DNA from 2 places in the Kineococcus rhizosphaerae genome. Region 1 is predicted to be linked to the other one. Evidence: riboswitches for the same ligand, from Rfam matches in the RefSeq annotation. Region 1 holds a riboswitch; the other holds the start of a gene.
What was found. Region 1 has a riboswitch for thiamine pyrophosphate ahead of CLV37_RS08775 (ECF transporter S component). Riboswitches for the same ligand answer to the same signal wherever they lie in the genome.

Region 1 (4,399 bases):
CGGTCGTCGCGTCGCCCCTCACGCGGCCACCCCCTGCGCCGTCCCGGACACCAGGTGGACGCGCTCGGCGGGCTCGAGCGCGTCGAGCAACCGCGCGTCGTGGGTGCTGACGACGACCGCCGCGCCGTCGCGCGCCGCCGCCCGCAGCAACCCCGCCACGGCCGACCACGTGCCCCGGTCCTGCCCGACGCTCGGCTCGTCCGCCAGGACGAGGACGGGACCGGCGGCCAGGGCCCCGGCGAGCGCCAGCCGCCGCTGCTCGCCGCCGGAGAGCCGGAAGGGGTTGGCGTCGGCGCGGTCGGCCAGCCCGAGCAGCTCCAGCAGCGTCCGCGCGCGGGCGGGGTCGCGGCCCAGGACCCGGGCGGTGGCGGCGGCCTCGGCGGCGACGGTGGCGGCCAGGAACGTGTGCTCGGGGAACTGCGGCACCCAGCCGGTGCGCGCGGCCAGCTCGGTCGAGGTCCAGGTGTGCGGGGCCCGCCGGCCGCGGCGTCCCGCGAGCCCGGCGGCGGCGAGGAGGTCGCCGGTGGGCCGGGCCAGGCCCGCCAGGACCGCGAGCAGGCTCGACTTGCCGGCACCGCTGTCGCCCGTCAGGGCCGTGACGGCACCCGCGCGGACCGTGACGTCCACGTCGCGCAGGACCGTGGCCGCCGGCCGGGGCCGCAGCCCCCGGCGCGTGCGGACCAGTCCCAGCCCGCTGCCCCGCAACGCCGTCCCCTCGAGCGGCAGGGCGGGTTCGAGGAGGCCGACGGGGACGTCGAGGAGCTCGGGGGTGCCCGCCCCGGGGACCCACAGGCCCAGCCCGGGGGTCAGGACCCGTCCGGGCGGCCCGTCCGCGGCGACGCGGCCGTCGACGCCGAGCAGCACGACGCGGTCGACGTGCGGCGCCCACGCGGCGAGGTCGTGGTCGACGACGACGAGGCTGCGGCCCGCCGCGGCCTCCAGGACGGCCGCGCGCACGGCGTCGGCGGTGGCGGCGTCGAGCATGGCCGTCGGCTCGTCGAGCAGGAGGACGGCGGGGTCGGCCGCCAGGGTGCCCGCGAGCGCCAGCCGTTGCCGTTCCCCGCCGGACAGGGTCGCGACGAGCCGGTCGCGGCCGGCGGTGAAGCGGGCCGCGGCGTGGGCGCGCGCGACGCGCCGCCAGATCCCGGTGCGGTCCCGTCCCGCGTTCTCGGGCCCGAAGGCGGTGTCGCGCCCGGCGGTCTCGGCGACGACGGCGTCCAGCGGGTCCTGCACGAGCAGGCCGATCTCGCCGGGCACGGGCGCGCGCCCCGCCAGCCGCACGTCCCCGGTGGCCTCCACGTCGTCGTCGAGCAACCCCGCCAGGGCCCGCAGGACGGTCGACTTGCCCGCCCCGCTGGGCCCGGCGAGCAGCACCCGCTCGCCCGCGGCGACGTCGAGGTCGACGTCGCGCACGAGGGCGCGCCCCCCCGGGCCGGTGACCGTCAGACCTCGCAGCGCGAGGTCAGCCACGGTGCTCGCGGCCCGCGGCGAAGGCCGACAGGGCCCCGGTGCGGGCCAGCGCGCGCACCAGCGCCCACCCGCCGAGCCCGGCGACCACGGCGCCCGAGACCACGAAGCAGCCGACGTAGACCGCCTGGAAGGGCAGCGTCCACTCCCCCGCGTAGTAGGCGAACAGCTCGTAGACGCCCTCCAGGACGGCGGCCAGGACCCCGCCCAGGACCGCGACGCCCGGGCCGAACCGGCGCCAGGCGAACAGCGCGACCGCGATCTCCACACCCAGGCCCTGGATGGCGCCGGAGATCAGCACCGACGTGGCCCACTGGTTGCCCAGCAGCGCCTCGACGGACGCGGCCACGAGCTCGGCGAACAGCGCGGCCCCCGGCCGGCGCACCACGAGGGCGCCGACGACGGCCGGCAGCAGCCACACCCCGGCCAGGACGCTCTGCACGAACGGGACCGCGGTGAAGACGGGCGAGACGGCCGCGTACAGCACGTCCCAACCCCAGAAGACGACGCCGAAGGCGACGCCGAGGACGGCGGCGGTCACGAGGTCGACGGTGCGCCAGTGCCGGGTGCCCCGGGTGCGGCTGACGGTGGTGCTCATGGTTCCTCCTGGTCCCAGGAGGGGGACGCACGGCCACCGTGGCCCCGCGTCGAGGACGTCCCGACTCCCTACGCCGGTCTGAACCGGATCAGGTTCGAGGGTCTGCGGAAACCCGCACTCTCAGCGCCCCACGGCGCTCCCCTGTCGTGTGGCCCCGACCCTACCCCTGTCCTGCTCCCACCCCTGCGCGATCGGAGGGGGACGTGGGGGTGCGCGAGGATGGGGGCGTGCTGCGGATGATGCGAGGACCCGACGGCGGACCGTCCCGGGCGGTGAGGCTGATGACGCTGATCGTCGTGATCGCCGTCCTCGCGGGCAGCGCGGCCGCGCTCACCCCGGTCCTGGGCTGGCTCCTGGACCTGCTGTAGGGCAGGGTCGGCGCATGAGCTCGATCGTCTGGAAGTTGGTCGGCCCGGGCGCCGGCATCCTCGCGACCGCGGTCGCGAGCCGTCTCACGAAGAAGATCTGGGTCACCGCGACCGGGTCCCCGCCCCCGGACAACCCGGAGGACCCGGACGTGGCGTGGAAGGAAGCCGTCGTGTGGGCGCTCGCGTCCGGGGCGATCATCGGTCTGACCCGTCTCGTCGTCGAGCGCCAGGCCGCGGTCTGGTACCGCAAGAGCTTCGGGGAGCTGCCGCCCGGCCTCGGCCCGGGCGACGACGGGGCGGTCGAGGCGAACTCCTGATCCCCCCGCGGCCGCTCACCCCGCCGGGGTGGGCGGTCGTCCCGGGACCTTCACCAACCCCCCTCCCCGGGGAGCTGATCTCCGGGTGCGGGTCGACTGCGGCGGTGCTGCAGTGGAGGTCCGCACCGGGAACCACCCGGGGCAGGGGAAGGAGCAGGACGATGAGCGCCGCTGACAAGATCAAGAACGCCGCCGAGGACCTCGCCGGGAAGGCGAAGGAAGCCGTCGGAGGCGCCAAGGGCGACGAGGAACTGCGCCGCGAGGGTCAGAAGGACCAGGCCGCCGCCGACCTCAAGCAGCGCGGCGAGCACGTCAAGGACGCGTTCAAGGGCTGAACGCCGGCGTCAGCCGAACCGCTCCACCAGCCGGTCCTGCCAGGCGTCGACCTCCGGGTCGACGACCTGCAGGGCCGGGTTCGCGTCGTGGTGGGCGACGATCTCCCGGGCACCCTGCGCGAAGCTCGTCGTGGCCGCGAACCCCGGCACGAGGCGCTTGAGCTTGGTGTTGTCGAAGACCACCGAGTGCGCCTTGTCCCCCAGCAGCCCCGGCCCCCGGTCCGGTGCCTCCCGGGCGACGACCTCGCTCGGGACGTGCACGATGCGCGGGTCGTCCACCCCGGCCGCGCTGGCCAGCCGCCGCGCGATGCCGTCCCAGGTGAGGACCTCGTCGCTCGTCAGGTGCACGACGTCACCCGTCACGGCGGGTTCCCCGAGCAGCGGGACGAAACCCTGCGCGAAGTCCGCGTGGTGGGTGAGCACCCACGTCGAGGTGCCGTCGCCGTGCACCACGACGGGTTTGCCGCGCCGCATCCGGTCGATCGCCGTCCAGCCGTCGTCCAGCGGGACGCTCGTGCGGTCGTAGGTGTGGCTGGGCCGCACCACGAACGCCGGGAACCCGTTCTCGCGCCACTCGCGCGTGAGCAGTTCCTCGCAGGCGATCTTGTCGCGGGAGTACGACCAGAACGGGTTGCGCAGGGGCGTCGACTCCGTGATCGGCAGGTGGCCCACGGGCTTGGCGTAGGCGCTCGCGCTGGAGACGAAGACGTACTGGCCGACCGCGCCGCGGAACTGCTCGACGTCCGCGGCGACGTGCTCGGGGGTGAAGGCCACGAAGTCGACGACGACGTCGAACTCGCTGTCCCCCAGCGCCTCCCGCACGGCGGAGGGGTCGCGGACGTCGGCGGTCAGGACCTTCGCGCCGGCGGGCAGCGGACGCTTGCCGGTCCCCCGGTTGAGCACGGTCAGGTCGATCCCGCGGCGGACCGCCAGGTCGGCGCAGGCCGAGCTGATGATCCCGGTACCGCCGATGAACAGGACGCGCAACGCCACTGGTGCTCCTCCGAGTAGGACCTCGTCGTCTCGCCGCGACCCTAGACCGCCCGACGCGCGCCCGCCCGGCCGGCACCCCACAGTGGGCGGGTGAGCGAACAGAGCAGCGACCAGAGCACCGACCAGGTGGACGTGTACGACAACGCCGAGGTCCGCGCCGTGCAGGACGGCGGCAGCCGGGAGAACGCCCGCGCCTCCGACTCCGGCCCCGTGCCCAGCCCCGCCCGCGACCCGCAGGACCCGCTGGGCCTGCAGGACGACGTGGCCGACGGGACGGGTCAGGGCGACCCCACGGCGGGGGTGCGGATCTCCCCCGAGGAC
Region 2 (4,399 bases), on a different contig from region 1:
CGTCGTGGTGCTCGAGGACGCCGCGGACGCCGTCCCGCTGGCGCGGGCGCTGCTGGCCGGGGGGATCGGGATCGTCGAACTCACGCTGCGCACGGCCTCGGCCCTGGACGCGGTGCGGGCCGTGGCGACGGAGGTCCCGGAGATCCTGCTGGGCGTCGGGACGGTCGTCTCGGCCGAGGACGTGGCCCGGGCCGTCGACGCGGGCGCGCAGTTCCTCGTCAGCCCCGGCACGACGCGCTCGATCGTCGAGGCGGCCCGCGACCGCGACGTCCCGCTGCTGCCGGGGGTGGCCACGGTCTCGGAGGCGCTGGCGGCGCTGGAGCTGGGCCTGCACGAGCTGAAGTTCTTCCCCGCCGAGCAGGCCGGCGGCGCCGCGTTCCTCGGGGCGCTGCGCTCGCCGTTGCCGCAGCTGCGGTTCTGCCCGACGGGGGGAGTGACGCCGGCCAACGCCCCGCAGTACCTGGCCCTGCCGAACGTGGGCTGCGTCGGCGGCAGCTGGATCACCGCGCCCGACGTCCTGGCCGACCACGACTTCGGCCGGGTCGAGGAACTGGCCCGCGCGGCGGTCGCGCTGCGCTGAGCGTGGCAGGATCGGTGCCGTGACCTACACCGCAGACGCTGGACGGTACGAGTCCATGCCCTTCCGCCGTTGCGGCCGCAGCGGCGTCGAACTGCCCGCGCTCTCGCTGGGTTTCTGGCACAACTTCGGCGACGACAAGCCGTTCCAGACCCAGCGCGACACCGCCCGCCGCGCGTTCGACCTGGGGATCACCCACTTCGACCTCGCCAACAACTACGGCCCGCCCTACGGCAGCGCCGAGACGAACTTCGGCCGGCTGTTCCGCGAGGACTTCAAGCCCTACCGCGACGAGCTCGTCATCTCCTCCAAGGCCGGCTGGGACATGTGGCCCGGGCCGTACGGGGACCGCGGTTCGCGCAAGTACCTCACCGCCTCCCTCGACCAGTCCCTGCAGCGCATGGGGTTGGAGTACGTCGACATCTTCTACCACCACCGCCCGGACCCGGACACCCCGCTCGAGGAGACGATGGGCGCACTGGACGCCATCGTCCGCTCGGGCAAGGCGCTGTACGTCGGGATCTCCTCCTACGGCCCCGAACGCACGCTGCAGGCCTCCCGGATCCTGCGCGACCTGGGCACGCCGCTGCTGATCCACCAGCCCTCGTACTCGATGTTCAACCGCTGGATCGAGTCGGGGTTGCTGGACGTCCTGGAGGCCGAGGGGGTGGGCTGCATCCCGTTCACGGCGCTCGCGCAGGGGCTGCTGACCGACCGCTACCTGAACGGCATCCCGCAGGACTCCCGTGCGGCGCAGGGCAAGTCGCTCGACCCGTCGATCCTGAACGAGGAGACCCTGCGCCGCATCCGCGGTCTGCAGGAGATCGCCTCGGGCCGCGGTCAGACGCTCGCGCAGCTCGCGCTGGCCTGGACGCTGCGGGACCGGCGCGTGACCACCACGCTCATCGGGGCGAGTTCGGTGCGCCAGGTCGAGGACAACGTCGCGGCCGTGGCGAACCTGGAGTTCACGGCGGAGGAACTGACCGCCATCGAGGAGTTCGCGGTGGACTCCGGCGTCGACCTGTGGGCCGGGGTCCGCACCGGCGGCGAGAACTGACCTGACCTGCGCTGGTCCCCGGGATCCCGGGGATCAGCGCAGTTCGGCCGTCGACTCCCGGCGCCCGGCGCGGACCGGGACGAGCACGACGACGAGCGCGAAGACGGCCAGGACGCCGTGCAGGGTCGTGACCGGCCAGGCGAGGTTGAGCGCGGTGTCGCCCGACCCCCGGCTCGCCAGCCCCCAGGCGAAGAGCGCGCCGAGCACGACGAACAGCAGGACGCCGTACCCGCGCGCCCGCCGGGCCCCCGTGCGGGCCAGCACCCCCAGCACGCCCAGCACGACGTGGACGGCGCTGGAGGCGGGGTTCACCGAGAAGCCGATGACCTGCTGCTCCTGCGTGCCGCCGGTCCAGTCGGAGAACCCGGACACCGCGAACCCCGCGATCCCCAGGAGCAGCAGCACCAGGCCGAGCAGCAGCGACAGGTGCTGCCCCGCCGTGGTGCGCGGGTGGACCGGCTCGACCGATCCCGCGAAGTTCTGGCTCATGGTGGGCCGCTACCCGCTGGGCGCCGGCGCAAACGGTGTCGGGGACGGGTGCGGCGCGGGTGTACTGTCGGCCGCGACACGGGGTGCTGCGTGCGGATCGCGCAGCTGAGATCAGACCCGGAGAACCTGATTCAGGTAATGCTGACGAAGGGATGTCACGGCATGGCAGCCGTCACTGCAGTCGACGTCGCGCGGGCGCGGTCCGCGGTCGCCGAACAGGCACCGCTCGTGCAGTGCCTCACCAACTCCGTCGTCCAGACCATCACCGCGAACGCCCTGCTCGCCGCGGGAGCCGCCCCGGCGATGGTCGACAACGTCCACGAGGCCGCGGCGTTCGCCGCGATCGCCTCCGGGGTCCTGGTGAACGTGGGAACCCTCGACGACGCCAAGGCGCAGGCCATGGCGGCCGCGGCCGCCTCGGCGCGCGAGCACGGGACCGCCTGGGTCCTGGACCCCGTCGCGGTCGGCGGCCTGGAGTTCCGCACCCGCGTCGCCCGCGAACTGCTCGAGCACGCCCCGACCGTGGTGCGCGGCAACGCCTCCGAGGTCCTCGGGCTCGCCGGGGCAGGATCCGGCGGGCGCGGGGTCGACACCACCGACGGGGTGGACGACGCGCTCGAGGCGGCCCGGGAACTGTCCGCGCGCACCGGCGGCGTCGTCGCGGTCTCCGGCGTCGTCGACGTCCTGGTCCACGCCGGGCGGACGGTCCGGGTCCCCGGCGGCCACGTGCTGCTGACCCGCACGACCGGCGCGGGGTGCTCCCTCGGCGCGCTCGTCGCGGCCTACGCGGGGGCCGAACCCGACCCGCTGGTCGCCGCGACCGCGGCCCACCTGCACGTCGCGCTCGCCGCCGAGCGCGCCGCGGCCCGGACCGACGGGCCGGGGTCGTTCGCCATCGCCTGGATCGACGAGCTGTCCGCCGTCGACGCCGGGGCGCTGGGCGAGGCCGCTGGGCGGCTCGCGTGAGCTTCGCGCCCTCGCTGTACCTCGTCACCGACACCGCCCAGTGCGGCGACCGGGGGGTCCCGGCCGTCGTGCGGGCCGCGGTGGCCGGTGGTGTCGACGCCGTGCAGGTCCGCGCCAAGCACGGCTCGGACCGCGACCGCCTCGCCCTCGTCGTCGCCGTGCGGGACGTGCTGGCCGGCACCGGGGTCCCGCTGCTCGTGAACGACGCCGTCGACGTCGCGCTGATCGCGGGGGTCGACGGCGTGCACCTCGGGCAGTCCGACCTGCCGGCCGAGGACGTGCGCCGGATCGCCCCCGACCTGCTGATCGGGCTGTCCGTCTCCGGCGTCGAGCAGGCCCGCCGGGTCGACCCCGCCGTCGTCGACCACCTCGGCGTCGGGCCCGTGCGGGACACCGCGACGAAACCCGACGCGGCCGCCGCGCTCGGCGCCGACGGGGTCCGCGCGGTCGTGGCGGCCTCGCCCGTGCCCTGTGTGGCGATCGGGGGGATCCACCCCGACAACCTCGACTCCCTGCGCGACACCGGGATCACGGGGTTCTGCGTCGTGTCGGAGATCTGCGGCGCGGCCGACCCGGAACGGGCCGCTCGTGAGCTCCTCGCGTCGTGGCGACGCGCGTGAGCGACGAACGGCGCGACGGCGTCCGGACCGAGCGAACGCGCCGACGGAGTCGTTGCGCGGTCGCGAGGGAGGGCGCCGTCACCGGCGCCGTGACGGAGCGGACCGGAGGCACAGCGTGAGCGACAGCCGCGTCGCCCTCACGATCGCGGGCAGCGACTCCGGCGGGGGAGCGGGGATCCAGGCCGACCTGAAGACGTTCGCCGCGCACGGGGTGTTCGGGACGAGCGTCCTGACGGCGCTGACCGCGCAGAACACCCGCGGCGTGCGCGGCGTCCACGTCGTGCCGGCGGGTTTCGTCGGCGAGCAGCTCGACGCCGTCCTCGACGACATCGCGGTGCACGCCACGAAGATCGGGATGCTCGCCGACGCGGACGTCGTCGCGGTCGTGACCGCCGCCGTGCGCGGGCGCGACCTGGGGCCGGTCGTCCTGGACCCGGTGATGGTCGCCACCAGCGGGGACCGGCTGCTCGACCCGGCCGCCGTGCACGCCCTGCGCACCGACCTGCTCCCGCTGGCCGACCTCGTGACGCCCAACGTCCCCGAGGCCGCCGTCCTGCTGGACACCGACCCCGCGACCGACCTCGACGGCTGCGTGGCCCAGGCGCGGGAACTGCTGCGCCGCAGCGGGACCGCCGTCCTGCTCAAGGGCGGTCACCTCAGTGCCCACTCCGCGGGCGCCGAGAGCGTCGA

Region 2: linked by a shared signal. The riboswitch ahead of thiM (hydroxyethylthiazole kinase) and the one ahead of CLV37_RS08775 (ECF transporter S component) in region 1 are both predicted to bind thiamine pyrophosphate.

What each region holds. Positions count from the first base shown of each region.
Region 1 covers NZ_PVZF01000003.1:345,313-349,711, forward strand. Annotated here, with positions in the region: gene CLV37_RS08770 (ATP-binding cassette domain-containing protein) at 19-1,470, opposite strand; gene CLV37_RS08775 (ECF transporter S component) at 1,463-2,065, opposite strand; TPP riboswitch at 2,114-2,218, opposite strand; gene CLV37_RS08780 (DUF4235 domain-containing protein) at 2,448-2,750, shown strand; gene CLV37_RS08785 (CsbD family protein) at 2,912-3,085, shown strand; gene CLV37_RS08790 (NAD-dependent epimerase/dehydratase family protein) at 3,095-4,078, opposite strand; gene CLV37_RS08795 (hypothetical protein) at 4,169-4,399, shown strand, end outside.
Region 2 covers NZ_PVZF01000014.1:113,263-117,661, reverse strand. Annotated here, with positions in the region: gene eda (bifunctional 4-hydroxy-2-oxoglutarate aldolase/2-dehydro-3-deoxy-phosphogluconate aldolase) at 1-580, shown strand, start outside; gene mgrA (L-glyceraldehyde 3-phosphate reductase) at 600-1,634, shown strand; gene CLV37_RS22730 (DUF4383 domain-containing protein) at 1,668-2,123, opposite strand; TPP riboswitch at 2,193-2,293, shown strand; gene thiM (hydroxyethylthiazole kinase) at 2,286-3,089, shown strand; gene thiE (thiamine phosphate synthase) at 3,086-3,709, shown strand; gene thiD (bifunctional hydroxymethylpyrimidine kinase/phosphomethylpyrimidine kinase) at 3,825-4,399, shown strand, end outside.